2 linked regions of the Simiduia agarivorans SA1 = DSM 21679 genome follow. The protein of the gene in region 1 binds, or shares a complex with, the protein of each later gene. Links are inferred from orthologs where the notes say so. Each region holds a gene or a part of one and is shown on either strand. Other genes may lie near its edges.

Region 1 (8,429 bases):
GGGCGGCAGCGCCGGTTGGGGCACCACCACGCCGTATTCCGGGTACAACAAGGTCCAGGCCGAAGCACCGGCAGCGCCGAACACAATGGCATCCAGTTCCGGCCGGTTGCCTTTGACAAATTCGCGCGGCGAGGCGATTTCTTCCACCTGCCAGTTCGGCAGCGTGGCGCGCAGCGAACTGGCCAGGTAATACGCATTGGGCACGCCCAAGTGCCATTTTTTACTGCCCTCAATGGCCGACCAATCGCGCAGCTCGGCGCGCTTGTCTTTGTGCACCAACAACGCCAGGGTTTCGCTGATATGGCTTTCGCCCAGCGTGAACTGGCTGATGGCCGCCGGCGTCAGTGCCACACCCGCCGCCATATCCAGATAGCCGCTATCCAACAGCCGCGCCACATCTTTTCGGTAAACCCGCACGAACTCCACCGCCACACCCAGATCGCGTGCCAACTGGTGCGCCAACTCCACATCCAGTCCGACCAACTCACCTTGTTGGTTGTGGAATGCGTAGGGTAACCAATCGCGGTAATAACCAAACCGCAGCAGCTTGCGCGCGGCGATGCGCTCCAGGGTATTACCGGCCGGCTCCACCGGCAGGTGCGCTGGCAATTCCAATCGATTGACGGAACGCGCCGCGGGTAACAACAAGGGCCGCTCAATGAATTCGTTATAGGCGGTGTAATCGTGACCCACGGCCTTGTACAAAAACCGCAGCGAGTAAGACATGGCCAAAACCACCGTCAACACGATCAACGCAAACCGCAGCATGGCCTTTGGCTGCCAACGCCACTTTTTTGTCACCCCGGTGGCGATGAGAATAGCCAGGGTGACAATAAACATGACCGAGGTCATGGCACCCAAGCGATTGGAAAAAATATTCTCCGAGATCAGAAACAAATCGAAAATTTCCGCCGGAATTTTGTAGCTGTGCAGAATCGCCGGGACGGCGGAAAAACTGGACGCAAACAGGTTGAACAACCCACTGATCAATAACCCAGGGTAATCCGCCAGGGGCACCGGCTCGCCGGTAAACCAACCGGCGAACAAGACAAACAGCAGCGCAAACAACTTGCCAGCCACCGGCAAAGAAAATGCCGCCGGCACCACTACTTCCACCAGGTTGGCGGCGTCGGAGGTTTTTTCGTAGGAGCGCAGGAACAGTTGACGGGTGTTTTCCACAATCAGCGGCAACACAATAAACAGGTTGCCGGTGGCAAACGCGGTAATCAGGGCATCGCGGCTCACGCTCAGCACTTCGCTGTAACGCACGTTGGTCAGGGTCTTGACCAGCATGGGGAATACCCAGAAGGTCAGCAACGCGGTGATAACCGTCAGCGTCGTCAGATACACATACAAGCCTTTCAGCGCCTCATAGTTGAGGCTGCCCGCCGCACTGGCAGCGATGGCAAATACCCCCACCGGCGCGGTGCGCATCACCAGCCCGGCCATCTCGGCAATGGCATTCTGGATTTCATTGACCACCTTGAGCAGGTGGTCGCGCTCGGCTAAACGCAGTACACCCACCCCCAGCACCACCGAGAACACCACCACCGCCGGTACCGCGCCAGCGCCCAGCGAATAGAAGATGTTGATCGGCAGGAACGTGGACATGAAGTCAAAGCCCTGGGCGGGCTCAAGCATGGAGGGGCTGAAGTAGGATGCCGATTGCCATTGGGGAAACGCCAGGGTCGCCAGCGCAATCAAGGTCAACGTCAGGCCCCACAGAACGGCCAGCACCACCGCCGCGTAACGGGCCAGGGTTTTGGCCTGGGCTTTTTTCAGTACACCCACGGCCGAGATCAGTGACACAATGATGTAGGGCAGTACCGTCATCTGCAGCAGGCCAAGGAAAACATCACCCACCCAGGCCACCACTTCCATGCGTTCACCCAATGCCACACCGGCAATCAGGCCGAACAACAATCCAAGCAGTATCCGATTCGACAGCAACATGCAGAAGATCCCCGGTAATAAATATTGCGGCATTATCGCCCAAAGGCCCGCCTGCCGGTACAGCCGCACCGGCAAAACGCCCAACAGTAGGCAAATGTGGCGTTTTTCAGTAGACTAGCGGCCGTTCTTACAAGCAAGTCCCAGATATCTGGATCAGCACATGGTATTGGCAACTTCCACACACCAGGCCCACAGCCTGCGATGGCGTCACTGAAGCACATTCAGTATTACGTACCGGTAAAGCCGGCACCGAGCCTCTGCGCACGCGCCCAGAGCGCACAAGACCCAACGATAGGAACCCGATGCCCATGCCTCTCACACAAGACGCATACCTCACACTTTGCCAACAGGGCTACAACCGCATCCCGCTCACCCGCGAGCTATTGGCCGACATGGACACGCCCCTGTCCAGCTACCTGAAATTTGCCAAAGGCCCCTACTCCTATCTGCTGGAGTCGGTGCAAGGCGGCGAGAAATGGGGCCGTTACTCCATTATCGGTCTGCCGGCGCGTCAACTGTTGCGGGTGACCGGCGAGCAGATCCAGGTTGAACTGGACGGGCAGGTTACCGAGCGCCATGAAAGCGCCGACCCGCTCGCGTTTGTGGACGAATTCAAAGCCCGCTTCAAGGCCCCGGAGCTGGAGGGCCTGCCCCGCTTTAACGGCGGTCTGGTGGGTTACTTCGGCTACGACTGCGTGCGCTATGTGGAACCCAAACTCAAGGCCAGCCAACCCGCCGATGTGATCGGCACCCCGGACATTTTATTGATGGTGTCCGATGAGCTGCTGGTTTTCGACAATCTGGCCGGCAAGCTGATTCTAATTGTGCACGCCGATGGCAAGCCCGAGGGTTTCGCCACCGCCGAAAAAAGACTGGACCAACTGCAGGCCAAGCTTGAAGCGCCGGCGCCCGCCACGCCGCCCATGCGCCTGCAGGGCCAGGCCGCACGCGAGGCGGATTTTACCTCCAGCTTCGGCGAGCAGAATTTTCACCAGGCGGTGGACAAAATCAAAGACTATGTACTGGCCGGCGACACCATGCAGGTGGTGGTCTCGCAGCGCCTGTCGATTCCGTTCAGCGCCGAACCGCTCAATCTGTACCGCGCCTTGCGGGTGCTGAATCCGTCGCCCTACATGTATTTTCTCGATCTCGGCGACCATCAGGTGGTGGGCTCCAGCCCGGAAATCCTGGCCCGGTTTGAGCACGGCGAAGTCACCGTCCGGCCCATTGCCGGCACCCGCCGGCGCGGCCACACCGAAGAAGAAGATCGCGCGCTGGAACAGGATCTGGTGAACGATCCCAAAGAAATTGCCGAGCACCTGATGCTCATCGACCTGGGCCGCAACGACGTGGGCCGGGTAGCCGAAACCGGCAGTGTGCAACTTACCGACAAAATGGTGGTGGAGCGCTACAGCCACGTGATGCACATCACCAGCAACGTCACCGGCAAAGTGAAGCCGGGTCTGACCGCCATGGACGTACTGCGCGCTGCGCTACCGGCGGGCACGCTTTCTGGCGCACCGAAAATCCGCGCCATGGAAATTATCGACGAGCTGGAAAGCGAAAAACGCGGCATTTACGGTGGCGCCGTGGGCTATCTGGACTGGAATGGCGCCATGGACACCGCCATCGCCATCCGCACCGCGGTGATAAAAAACGGCACTCTGTACATTCAGGCCGGTGCCGGCGTGGTGGCCGACTCCCAGCCCGCACTGGAATGGAAAGAAACCATGAACAAAGCCCGCGCCATGTTCCGCGCGGTCGATATGGTTCTGTAAGGGAAGGAGAAAAAAAATGCTGTTAATGATCGACAATTACGACTCCTTTACCTACAACGTGGTGCAGTACCTGAGCGAATTGGGTGCAGACGTAAACGTCGTGCGCAACGATGAAATCGCCGTCAGCGATATCGAATCGCTCGCACCCGAGCGCATCGTGGTATCGCCCGGCCCCTGCACGCCCAACGAAGCCGGCATTTCCATGGACACCATCCGCACCTACGCCGGCAAGCTACCTCTACTGGGTGTTTGCCTGGGCCATCAATCCATCGGCCAGGTGTTCGGCGGCAAGATTGTGCGCGCGCGCCAGGTGATGCACGGCAAAACCTCGCCCGTCTATCACAACAACACCGGCGTGTTCAAAGGCCTGAAAAATCCGCTCATCTGCACCCGCTACCATTCGCTGGTAATTGAAAAAGACAGCCTGCCGGATTGCCTCGAAATTACTGCCTGGACCCAGACCGAGGACGGCCAGATCGACGAAATCATGGGCGTGCGCCACAAAACCCTGAACGTGGAAGGCGTGCAGTTTCACCCGGAATCCATTTTGTCGGAACAGGGCCACGACCTGTTCAACAATTTCCTGAAATCCTGACGGGGCCATCACATGGAATTGAAAACCGCACTCAGCCAGATTGCCGCCGGGCACTCACTGTCGCAGGACGAGATGACCGAGGTAATGCGCGCAGTGATGACAGGCCAAGCCACCGACGCGCAAATCGGCGCCCTGCTCATGGGCCTGCGCATGAAGGGCGAAAGCGTGGATGAAATCACCGGCGCCGCCAGCGTCATGCGCGAGCTGGCCGCCAAAGTGGAGATCGACCAGACCCATTTAGTCGACACCTGCGGCACCGGCGGCGACGGCGCCAACCTGTTCAACGTGTCCACGGCAGCTGCTTTTGTGGTGGCTGCTGCCGGCGGCCGCGTGGCCAAGCACGGCAACCGTTCCGTCTCCAGCTCCACCGGCAGTGCCGATGTGCTGGAAGCCGCCGGCGTGCACCTGAATCTCCAACCGGAACAGGTGAAAAAGTGTATCGAATCCCTGGGCGTGGGTTTTATGTTTGCGCCCGCGCACCACAGCGCCATGAAGCACGCCATTGGCCCGCGCCGCGACATGGGCATGCGCACCATCTTCAATATGCTGGGCCCCATGACCAACCCGGCCATGGTCAAACGCCAGGTCATCGGTGTATTCAATGCTGACTTGTGTCAGGTCATGGCAGAAGTGCTGGGCCGGCTCGGCAGTGAACATGTACTGGTGGTACACGCCGCTGATGGGCTGGACGAAATTTCCATCGCCGCCGACACCACGGTGGCGGAACTGAAAAACGGCAGCGTCACCCGCTATACCATCAAGCCGGAAGATTTCGGTATCGCCCGTCAGCCCCTGGACGGCCTGGGCGTGAACACCGCGGAAGAATCTTTGACATTGATTAAAAATGCGCTCGGCAAACGCGACAGCAACGCGGCGGAAAAAGCCGCCGACCTCATCGCGCTCAATGCCGGCGCCGCCATTTACGTGGCCGGCATTGCCAGCTCGCTGGCGGAGGGCGTCGCCATGGCGCAGGACGCAGTAGGCTCCGGCCTGGCGCGGGAAAAAATTCAGGAACTGGCGGCATTTACCGAATGCCTGATTTCGGTGTAAGCCAGTTAAAACCGATATGAGATACATTGCATGACCGATACACCCACGGTTTTAAAAAAAATCCTGGCAAGAAAACGCGAAGAGATCGCCGAACGCAGCCAGAACACCAGCATTCAGTCCCTGCTCGATAGCGCACGCCACCAGTCGGCGCCACGCGGGTTCGTCGCTGCTATTGAACGCAAACTGGAACAGCAACTGGCGGCGGTAATTGCCGAAGTGAAAAAAGCCTCGCCTTCCAAAGGCGTGATCCGGGAAAACTTTGTGCCCACGGAAATTGCCAAGAGCTACGAAAAAGGCGGCGCTGCCTGCTTATCGGTGCTGACCGACCGGGATTTTTTCCAGGGCCATGAGGAATACCTGAAGCAGGCGCGCAACAGCACCAGCCTGCCGGTGATCCGCAAGGATTTCATCATCGATGATTACCAGATCGCGGAAGCCCGCGCCATCGGCGCCGACTGCATCCTGCTGATTGTCGCGGCACTGGACAAGCAACAGCTCAACAGCCTCAATGCCACCGCGCTGGAGCTGGGCATGGATGTGCTGGTGGAGGTGCATGATAGCGCCGAGCTGGATCTTGCACTAGAGTTACCCAACAAACTGATCGGGATCAACAACCGCAATCTGCACACCTTTGAAACCAGTCTGGACAACACGTTCAATTTGTTGCCGCACATTGGTAGTGATCGCATTGTGGTGACCGAATCCGGTATTCACAATATCGACGATGTGAAAATCATGCGCGGGCACAACGTCAACGCATTTCTGGTGGGAGAAGCGTTCATGCGCGACGAAGAACCCGGCCGCCGGCTGATGGAAATGTTCAACTGATGGCGGCTAACCTCTGATGGAGAGCTGGCTGGCGGCACTGCAAGCCGAGCCAATCGCCATGTGCCTAGCCATTTTTCTGGCGCGCCTGACCGACGTGAGCTTAGGCACGCTGCGCACGCTGATGGTGTTCCGGGGCTATCGCGCGATCAGTGCGCTGGTGGGATTTTTTGAGGTCCTGCTGTGGATTCTGGCGGCAAGCCAGGTGATTACTCACCTCGATCAATGGTACCTTGCCATCGCCTACGCCGGTGGCTTTGCCGCCGGCAATTACGCCGGTATCACCCTCGAAGCCAAGCTTGCCATGGGCCGGGAACTGGTGCGCATCGTCACCGACAACCCCGACCTGTGCCTGGCCGCCGAATTACGTAAGCACGGGTATTCGGTGATCGAGCTGGCGGCCCGCTTCGACGATGACAGAAACGTGGAAATTTTGCTCATTTCGGAGTCGCGTAAACGTATCCCCGAATTGTGCCGGTTAATCGGCACGCTCGATCCGCGCGCTTTTTATACCACCTCCGACATCAAGAAACAGATTCAGGTCGAGCAGCTGCTCAGCAATGAAAAGCCGGTCATCAACGCCGGCTGGCGGGTCATCGGCAAACGCAAATAAACTCACGGTGAACACATGTTCCGCATTTCCTCCCTGCTCTGGATTTTTACCGGCCTGCTGTGTCTTGCCGGTTGCAGTCTTTACCTCAGTAAGCAGCTGGACCAACAATTCGGCGTAGAGTCCCCTCTCAATCGCATCATCCTGCCCAACAATTCCTTCGCCGTTACCCCTACCGATTCGCCCAATTACTACACCGATGTGGCGCCGGTGCTGGAAAAGCGCTGCGTGGTTTGCCACGCCTGTTACGACGCGCCTTGCCAACTGAAGCTGGAGTCTCTTGCCGGACTAGAACGCGGCGCCAACAGCCAGAAAGTGTACAACGGTACCCGCTTGCTCGCCGCCAACCTGACGCGCCTGTTCGAAGATGCCGACAGCACCCAGGCATGGCGCGACAAAGGCTTTTTTCCGGTGCTGAACGAACGTCAGCAAACCCCTGAGGCGCACAAGGCATCGGTTTTTTATCGCATGCTGGCGCTCAAGCAACAGCATCCATTGCCGACCTACGGCCCATTGCCCGACAGTTTTGATTTCTCTCTCGACCGCAGTCAAAGCTGCACAACCGCCGCGGAATTTGACCGCTATGCCGAACGCTTCCCCTTGGGCGGCATGCCCTACGGATTGCCCGGCATTCCTGCACATGAACAGCAGGACCTGATGAACTGGGCTGCCAATGGCGCGCCGGTCATCCCGCGCGACCAACCGCTCTCGCAAGCACACGCCGACGCGATCAAACAATGGGAAGCGTTTTTTAACCGCGATGATTTAAAGGGGCGGCTGGTTGCGCGCTACATGTACGAACACCTGTATCTCGCCAATCTGCATTTCGGCCAGGAACCGGATCGTTTTTTCCAACTGATACGTTCGCGTACCGCACCCGGCGAGGTACCTGACCGCATCGCGACGCGGCGTCCGTTTGATGACCCCGGCGTGGACCGGGTTTACTACCGCCTCATTCCCAACCCCGAAGCCATCGTGGCGAAAAGCCACATGCCTTACCGTTTGGACGCCGCCCGCATGCAACGCTGGCAGGCACTGTTTTACCAAACCGACTACCGGGTGACCCAATGGCCGGGCTATGAGCCCAGCATTGCCGCCAACCCGTTCAAGGCCTTTCAGGCGCTGCCCGCCAAATCGCGCTACCGGTTCATGCTGGAAGAAGCCCAATACACCATCATGGGCTTTATCAAGGGTCCGGTGTGCCGGGGCCAGACGGCACTGAACGTGATCAACGATCAATTCTGGGTGTTTTTCCTCGATCCCGAATACCCGGATCTGGATGACATCGGCGATGTACTGGCCGAGCACAGCGATAATCTGGCGCTGCCGGCGGAGCGGGACAGCACCGCCGGCATTACCGGCTGGCTCACTTACTCAAAAAAACAGCTGGCACACCTGAAGGCGCAGGAACAGTACATCAATGAACACCTGAAAGCATATAAGGGCCCGAGCCTGGAGATGATCTGGCAGGGCGACGGCGTCAATGACAATGCCGCGCTCACAGTTTTGCGTCATTTTGACAGCGCCACTGTTGCCAAAGGCCTGGTGGGCGAGCCGCCAAAAACCGCGTGGGTGATTTCCTATTCATTGCTGGAGAGAATCCATTATTTACTGGTAG
Region 2 (8,643 bases), 2.6 Mb from region 1 along the record:
CCGGCTGTAACCCCAAGGCCCGCTCGGTTGGTGTCATGCCTTCACTGGTGCGCACTAACAAGGGATCCTCAAACAGGTCCCGCAGACGCCTCAGGCCATTACTCATGGCGGGCTGGCTCAGGCCAAGGTGGCTGGCCGCCTTAGTAACATTACGCTCGCGCAACAAAACATCCAGATATACCAGTAAGTTCAGGTCAATTCGGTTAATATTCACGGAGCTCCCCCTCGTTCTGTTTTATTACCGCGCCACCATCCGGCACCACATCAAAGACCCCAATGACTGACCGCATAAGCCTGAACGGTCACACACATTCATAACTGTGATGCCGGGGATAACAACTATAAATTAGGCAAATCATGGCACAGGTCCTATCCTGATCTCAAGCAATAGATGCTTGATGGGCGAAAATTTAGTCAATACTGAAGAGGCGCTCAGATTCATTAACCCGGACGGGAAGGATTTACACCATGTCTCAATACACCAACGACATTGCCGCAATTGCCAAGCTGCGCGACACCCAGGGCAGCAAGTGGGAAGCAATCAATCCAGAATACGCCGCACGTATGCGCGCCCAGAACCGCTTTAAAACCGGTCTGGATATCGCCAAGTACACGGCCAAAATCATGCGTGAAGACATGGCAGCCTACGATGCCAATACCGCTGAGTACACCCAATCGCTGGGTTGCTGGCACGGTTTCATCGGCCAGCAAAAGCTGATCGCGATCAAAAAACACCTGGGTAATACCAAGCGCCGCTACCTGTACCTGTCCGGTTGGATGGTTGCCGCACTGCGCAGCGAATTCGGCCCTCTACCCGACCAGTCAATGCACGAAAAGACTTCGGTAGCGGCACTGATTGAAGAGCTCTACACCTTCCTGCGTCAGGCCGATGCACGCGAACTGGGCGGTCTGTTCCGCCAGCTGGACGAAGCCCGCGCCCAGGATGATCAGGCCAAGGCCAAAGAAATACAGAGCAAGATTGACAACTTCGAAACCCACGTTGTGCCGATCATTGCCGATATCGATGCAGGCTTTGGTAACGAAGAAGCCACTTACCTGCTGGCCAAGAAAATGATCGAAGCTGGTGCTTGCTGCATTCAGATCGAAAACCAGGTGTCTGACGAGAAGCAATGTGGGCATCAGGACGGCAAGGTGACCGTACCGCACGCCGACTTCCTGGCCAAAATCCGCGCTGTGCGTTACGCCTTCCTTGAGTTGGGCGTAGAAGACGGCGTGATCGTTGCCCGCACCGACTCCCTGGGCGCCGGCCTGACCAAGCAAATCGCCGTCACCAAAGAGCCGGGCGATCTGGGCGACCTGTACAACAGCTTCCTGGATGCAGAAGAAGTTGATGCAGCCGACATGAAAAATGGCGATGTCATCATCAACCGCAATGGTAAGTTGCTGCGACCCAAGCGCCTGGCCTCCGGCCTGTTCCAATTCCGCAAGGGCACCGGCGAAGACCGTGTGGTTCTGGATTGCATCACTTCTCTGCAAAACGGCGCCGACCTGTTGTGGATCGAGACCGAAAAGCCACACGTTGGCCAGATTGCAGCCATGGTAAACCGCATCAAAGAAGTGGTACCCGACGCCAAGCTGGTGTACAACAACTCGCCGTCGTTCAACTGGACGCTGAACTTCCGCCAGCAAGTATTCGATGCGTGGAAAGAGGCTGGCAAGGACGTGTCTGCTTACGATCGCGCCAACCTGATGAGCGAAGAATACGACAACACCGAGCTTTCCAAAGAAGCCGATGCCCGTATCCAGACGTTCCAGAAAGATGGTTCACGTGAAGCCGGCATTTTCCACCACCTGATCACACTGCCCACCTACCACACCGCGGCCCTGTCTACTGACAACCTGGCCAAAGGTTACTTCGGTGAGCAGGGTATGCTGGCCTACGTTGAAGGCGTACAGCGCAAAGAAATCCGCCAGGGCATTGCCTGTGTTAAACACCAGAACATGGCAGGCTCTGATATGGGCGACGATCACAAAGAGTACTTCTCTGGCGACGCAGCCCTGAAGGCCTCAGGTAAAGACAACACCATGAACCAGTTTGGTTAAGTGCCAACTTAGATAGCCAAAGGTGTAAATTTCAGGGCTGCTCATGCAGCCCTTTTTTTGCACAAAAATCAGCGTCAAAAAAACCAGCGCGACCAACGAGGACGGGGGCGCACTGGCGATGCCTATAGATAAAGAGGATGTCCGATAGCACAGCCACTGGCCGGCCTGAACAACAAGCAACTATAACTCGACGGCGTGCTCGAGAATCAGAATGCCGCTTTGATCGGCGTAGAGGTATTGACCCGATTTAAATTCCACCCCGGCGAAAGCGATAGTTACGTTGGTTTCACCACGGTCAAGTTTTTCGGTTTTTACCGGGCAGGCATGCAGAGCCCGAACCCCCAAGGGTAACGTTTTCAGGATTTCAACATCGCGCACGCAGCCATTAATAACAAAGCCGGCCCAACCGTTTTTCAACGCATTGGCGGCAATCTGATCACCTAACAAGGCACGACGCAGCGAACCTGCACCATCCACCACCATCACCCGACCAGCACCAGGCTCTGAGGCCAACGCTTTAACCCTGGAGTTATCTTCAAAGCAGCGCACGGTAATCACTTCGCCGCAGAATGCGGTGTGACCACCGAAACACTGAAAAATGGGATGCAACACGCGTATCGCGTCGGGGAATTGATCGGCAATATCGGGGGTGGACCATTGGCGCGGGTTCATTCATGGCTCCTGCAATAGAGTTGAAACGCGGTATTATGCCAACCGGTCGGGCGCGCACATCATTCAGGGCACGGATAGCGGCTATAGCTCAACACCCACGCCACTGCCCTGGTAAACCAGGGGCAAGGTTTCTAACTGCTTCAGGCAATGGGCCATCGGTCCCTCTGCCATGCCGGAGGATAAACTGAACGCAATGCCGTGTACCGGGCAACGTATATGGCCGTTAGCCACCTGTCCGCGATCCATTCGCGCATCCATATGAGGACACCGGTTTATTAACAAACGGGGCACGCCGTCATCCTGCACCAGCAGTAACGGATGTCCATTCAGATCGAAAGCGCGGATATAACCATCGTGCATCCGATGTAATTTTTCCAGCTCCCGATAGGCCAACTCAGTTTTCCTCTGGTTTGAAAAAGCGTTCGAGTTTGTGGGTGATCACCGGCAAAACCAGTGATAACGTGTCCGGCAGACTGAGCCACGCGCGCGCCGTTGCACATTGCTCATTGGCGTCGACCACAAAGTCAGTAGCGACACCACTTAGCCCCTGCCACCGAAGCAACCGGGACGCGAAATGGGCGGGAGCAATTATGTGCATTGCCTCTTTGCCGGTATTGAGGTACGCGCACAAGCCTTTCACTGGCCGATTACGCCAACGGCTCAACAAATCAAAACGCTTGCGCCACACGTTTATCCAATCCCGACGTTCATACTCATCACCGCCAGATTCCTGGCGCATCCGCTTGCGCATGGCCGGCATCAACCAACCGCTGCCCGAGGCTGATGGCGTCCTTATCACAGGGTCCGCCCAATGAGATAAAGCCAGAAACAAGATTTTCGGACAACAGACCGTGGTACAAACCATAGAGAACAGACAAAGCACCGACATCAATACTGATCCATGCGGGTGCCCTCCCGGATTGCTCACGCACAAACAAAGCGAGCGCGGGAATATCAAAGTGGGCGATATCATGGGGCTCATCGATGCGTGGATTTGTTCGCAGCGGCGAACTGCCATGCTCGCGCAACTCCGGCAGCCAGACATCGTAGCCCCGGTTAAGCAACTCTATCGCCAGGCCTTTACCGGAGTCGATCCATTGCTGACGATTGCGATAGAGCCCGTGCAATAACACCACCGGCGCACCGCAGGCCTGCTGGTCGGGCCGGGTCAGTCGCGTCACCGCAAACTGAGTCTGCGGGTCCAGACTGTTGCCAGGCCTGAGGAGATATACATCTTCCGCATAGTCGCCCTTAAGCTCCGCTTCGGTCAGCAACGCTGAAAATAAGCCACTACTGCTTTTTACGCCTAATTGCGCCGGCATTACTACCTATTCCTTTCTTAAAAACGCCTATCGCTCTCGAACGATTCCGGCAAACTCTTGCTCTGCGCTTTACGCGCGACAAACCTTAATGCAATCAGGATGTCGGGCTCGCGCGTCGGCTGTGCAGGCATTAAACCCAAAAACACTAAGGCACTGCTGACTCGGCCTGTAGGGGCAATGGACACGAACCAAAGCCCATTCCGTGCGTGCTGACTTACGCGCTGGTGGTAGGCCTGCGCGAAGAGTAGAATGCGCATCCCAGCACCGGAGACACATTCTCGCCAATGCCATTGGAAATACACCACATTCCCTATCAATCAGACCCTGGCGTCTGGTTATCGGCACTGGCTGATGAACCCTACCCGCTGATGCTGGACAGCAATGACCCCAATCTGGGCCGCTATCATATCATCACCGCCAATCCCAGCCAGTGGCTGACGCTCAATGGCACCCAACTGAGCTGCAATGGCGCCAGTGTTGGCCATTTTACCCAATCCGACGCCAGCCCGGATATATGCTGGCAGGCCATTGATGCATTACGCCAATCCCTTGACCCAGCCAAATCTGAGCTGCCTTTTCCAGGTGGGCTGGCGGGATTTTTGGGCTACGACTTCGGCGTTTGGGAACACCTGGGCACCCCACCCGCCCGCGATTCAATTGCCCCAGCACTGTGGGTTGGCAGATATGATTGGGCGTTGATTGCCGATAAAAAACAACGTAAATCACACCTGCTATTCGACTCCGACCTGAGCGCGACATTCAGAAACAGGATCAGGGACTTATTCACTGAACTGTCCGTTCACCAACGCTCGCCGGTCACTGCCAGCCTCAACCTGTCTCCCGACACCGCCTGGCCTGAGTACCAGCAAGCCATCGAGCAGATCAAAACTTACATAGCTCAGGGCGACAGTTATCAGATTAATTTCACACAGCGGTTCAGCGGTATCTGCCCGACTTTGTCACGGGGCATTGCACTGTATCGGGATCTGAGATCCAAACAGACCGGGCCCTTTTCCGCCTTCCTTGGCCTCAATGATGACAATCAGATTCTCAGCTTTTCGCCTGAACGGTTAGTATCCTGCGATCAGGAAGGCCTGGTACTCGCCCAACCCATTAAAGGCACTATCCGACGCGGCGAACGACCACAAGACGATCAACAGTTGGCGCAAGCACTTTCAGCCAGCGAAAAGGATATCGCTGAAAACCTGATGATCGTAGACCTTTTGCGCAACGATCTATCAAAAGTGTGCCAACCGCACAGCGTCAGCGTGCCGAAGCTGTTTGAATTACAGAGTTTTTCTACCGTCCATCATCTGGTGTCGTCCATCAAAGGAAGGCTTTGTCCTGACAAACAGCCCCTGGACCTGTTGCGGGCCTGCTTTCCGGGCGGCTCCATAACCGGAGCGCCAAAAAAGCGGGCCATGCAGATTATCCAGGAACTCGAGCAAAACAACCGATCGGTCTATTGCGGCTCAATGTTCTATTTGGGCAGGAACAACTGTTTTGATGCCAGCATCACCATTCGGACCTTGATCCGGCACAAAGACAACCTGTATTGCTGGGGGGGCGGCGGTATCACCATCGGCTCCGAAGCTGAGGCTGAATATCAGGAAAGTCTGGATAAAATCGCTCGCCTGACAAATCACCGCGCTTAGCATGTCCCCATGTTTCCCGTGGAACATATAACCCTGAGAGAGCGCCAAAACCGTATTGATACTGATTAAATCTAAGACGTTTCGGTCAATTACAGCGCTTTTCAGTCCAATAAAACACCACATAGGGTATACATCGTTCAACAAAGCACTAGATGTGGTGTAAATTTAACCATTGTTCCACGGCCGCTGCCGTATGGTTATTTATAGTTATATGGCTATAAACAATCATTGTTTATAACCGAACATTCGATTTGCTAGAATCGCGCGTCTAAAAGTCACAGCCAGCAAGGGAGCTCAGCGCCCCATTGCCACTATAAGGAAACGCCCGCCATGACGGATGCCCTGCCCTTGGTCGATCTGAATGCCAGTCTCGAAAAGCAGACACCTTTCGAGATTTTGGAATACGCCATAGATCACTACGCTGATCTGGCCATTTCCTTCAGCGGTGCCGAAGACATCGTGTTAGTGCATATGGCCAAACAGATTGACCCGCAGATACAGGTTTTCAGCCTGGATACCGGTCGACTGCATCCCGAAACTTATCAATACATTGAGCTGGTGCGCAAAACCTACAAGCTTAACCTTGAGATCCTTTTCCCCGATGCGGGACAAGTCCAATCGCTTGTGAATAAAAAGGGATTGTTCAGTTTCTACGAAGACAATCATCAGGAATGCTGCGGCATACGGAAAATTCTACCGTTACAACGCAAGCTGCAGACTCTGGAGGCCTGGGTTACCGGCCAAAGAAAGGATCAAAGTCCTGGCACCCGAGCAAATATTCCGGTTATTCAGGACGACAAGCATTTTGCCGGTGCGGGCAGAGAACTGACCAAATTTAACCCTTTGGCCAATTGGAGTTCGCGCGCGGTATGGGACTATATCCGGGCAAACAACCTACCGTACAATCCATTACACGACCGCGGCTTTGTTTCGATTGGTTGCGAACCCTGTACCCGCGCCGTCGGCCCCAATCAGCATGAGCGAGAAGGCCGCTGGTGGTGGGAAGAAGCCACTAAAAAAGAGTGTGGCCTGCACGCCAGTAACATAGACAAATAAACGAGGTATCTGCGTTTGAAAATTACACTGGTTAAAAAAATACTCGCCGATGGCAGTCCCTGTAAAAAATGTGCAGATGTATTGGAAAAACTGGAGCAATCGGGGCATATGGCCCGAATCGATGAAGTCCTGATTGCCGATGAGAGAGATCCTCAATCGCCAGGTATGGCGTTGGCCACTGAATTAGACGTCAATCGCGCGCCGTTTTTTGTGGTTGAGACGCCGGGCGAAGATACGCAGGTCTACACCGTGTATCTCAAGTTTTTGCGCGATGTGCTCGAGCAGAAAACAACGGACACGGACGTGGCTACCGAGCTGCTCAAAAACAGCCCGGATCTGGACTTCCTATAAAAAAAGGGCCTTACGGCCCTTTTTTTAACGCGCTGCAATCAGTAAGTTGGCAGTTCCATGCCATCGAACAGATCATCCAATTCTGCTTTCGAATGCTTTTGGTAAGCCTCTTCCACCACTTCACGGGTTAAATGAGGCGCAAATTGCTGAATAAAGTCGTACATAAAGCCGCGTAAAAACGTACCGCGCCGGAAACCAATCTTGGTGGTGCTGCTCGAAAATAAGTGACTGGCATCAAGTGCCACCAGGTCTTTATCTGTTTCTTCGTTATAAGCCATTTTGGCGATAATGCCGATCCCAAGTCCAAGCCGCACATAGGTTTTTATCACATCGGCGTCGGCCGCGGTAAACACTACTTTGGGTGCTAAACCTTTCTCGATAAATGCCTCATCAAGCTTCGACCGGCCGGTAAAGCCAAACACATAGGTCACAATGGGGTGCTTGGCGACAGCCTCCAGCGTCAATTGGCTGGATTGTGCCAAAGGATGATTGCGCGGCACCACCACACACCGGTTCCAGCGATAACAAGGCATCATCACCAGATCGGAAAACAACTCCAACGCTTCAGTGGCTATGGCAAAGTCTACCGTGCCGTCTGCAGCCATTTCGGAAATCTGCATGGGTGTGCCCTGATGCATGTGCAGGGACACCTCCGGGTAGGCTTTTATAAACGACTCGATGACTTTGGGCAGCGCGTAACGCGCTTGCGTGTGCGTCGTCGCAATGGACAGACTGCCTTTTTTCTCGTTAGAAAACTCCTGGGCAACCTGCTTGATGCTCTCGACTTTACGCAGTATTTCACCGGCCGTTTTCAGAATGGCCTCACCTGCCGGCGTAATCCTGGTCAGGTGCTTTCCGCTGCGTGAAAACACCTCTACCCCCAACTCATCTTCGAGCAACCTGATTTGCTTGCTGATACCAGGCTGGGAGGTATAGAGGCTCTGCGCTGTGGCTGATACGTTCAGGTCGTGGTGAGCCACTTCCCAGATATAGCGCAGCTGTTGCAATTTCATACAAGCCCTCCAGATGGCTTCCGAAACCGACGTTATAAGAAACTCAAAAAATATTCTAATGGAGAATAGATAGGTTTACTGATATTTGCCAGTCAAGGCCCCCTATTTTGTCGATGGTCGGGCCTTACCACAACTTCATCTGCGGGTTTTCACTCACCCCCGGGTCTTCATGATTGACAAAGGGAACCGTGAACACCGGCTGACGCGCCATTTGTAACACCCGGGCGGTACAGGAGCCCAACAAACTGAAACCATGGCGTGGCCCGGCGCTTGAACCCATGACAATAAGGTCTGCGGAAATCGAATTGGCGCGGCGGACAATCACATCAGCCGGATGGCCCTGCTCTATTACCACATTACACACGGCCCCCAAATCATCCAGGCCGGACATATACTCATCGGCCAGGCGCTCGACCACCGAGTCCTTGATGGATGCCAGAATCTGGTCGGTCGCCTGTCCGGTGGAGGGATTCAGGTCATAGCTTTTGAATAGCGCCATCCCGAAGGGGT

The links.
Region 2: the proteins of M5M_RS15165 (region 1) and pabB are in contact, whole or in part, in a solved structure (PDB 8RP0), measured with the Escherichia coli proteins. The link is inferred for Simiduia agarivorans SA1 = DSM 21679 from one-to-one orthologs.

What each region holds. Positions count from the first base shown.
Region 1 is NC_018868.3:3,349,590-3,358,018, reverse strand. Bases 2,755-5,536 are described here. They hold M5M_RS15165 (anthranilate synthase component II), read left to right. Parts: upstream 2,755-3,747; coding sequence 3,748-4,326; downstream 4,327-5,536. Other genes in these bases: trpC (indole-3-glycerol phosphate synthase TrpC), read left to right, coding at 5,407-5,536; trpD (anthranilate phosphoribosyltransferase), read left to right, coding at 4,339-5,376; trpE (anthranilate synthase component I), read left to right, coding at 2,755-3,731. In the rest of the region: M5M_RS15175 (cation:dicarboxylate symporter family transporter), read right to left, coding at 1-1,953; more of trpE, read left to right, coding at 2,262-2,754; more of trpC, read left to right, coding at 5,537-6,204; M5M_RS15150 (DUF2179 domain-containing protein), read left to right, coding at 6,221-6,814; M5M_RS15145 (fatty acid cis/trans isomerase), read left to right, coding at 6,830-8,429. UniProt on the Escherichia coli protein: Part of a heterodimeric complex that catalyzes the two-step biosynthesis of 4-amino-4-deoxychorismate (ADC), a precursor of p-aminobenzoate (PABA) and tetrahydrofolate.
Region 2 is NC_018868.3:708,143-716,785, forward strand. Bases 3,532-6,527 are described here. They hold pabB (aminodeoxychorismate synthase component I), read left to right. Parts: upstream 3,532-4,342; coding sequence 4,343-5,713; downstream 5,714-6,527. Other genes in these bases: M5M_RS03190 (alpha/beta fold family hydrolase), read right to left, coding at 3,532-4,058; M5M_RS03205 (phosphoadenylyl-sulfate reductase), read left to right, coding at 6,044-6,527. Outside these bases: M5M_RS03170 (LysR family transcriptional regulator), read right to left, coding at 1-214; M5M_RS03175 (isocitrate lyase), read left to right, coding at 469-2,064; ribonuclease E activity regulator RraA, read right to left, coding at 2,245-2,736; M5M_RS03185 (Rieske (2Fe-2S) protein), read right to left, coding at 2,818-3,129; M5M_RS19290 (hypothetical protein), read right to left, coding at 3,131-3,475; more of M5M_RS03190, read right to left, coding at 3,453-3,531; more of M5M_RS03205, read left to right, coding at 6,528-6,769; M5M_RS03210 (hypothetical protein), read left to right, coding at 6,785-7,120; HTH-type transcriptional regulator CysB, read right to left, coding at 7,159-8,133; M5M_RS03220 (universal stress protein), read right to left, coding at 8,258-8,643. UniProt on the Escherichia coli protein: Part of a heterodimeric complex that catalyzes the two-step biosynthesis of 4-amino-4-deoxychorismate (ADC), a precursor of p-aminobenzoate (PABA) and tetrahydrofolate.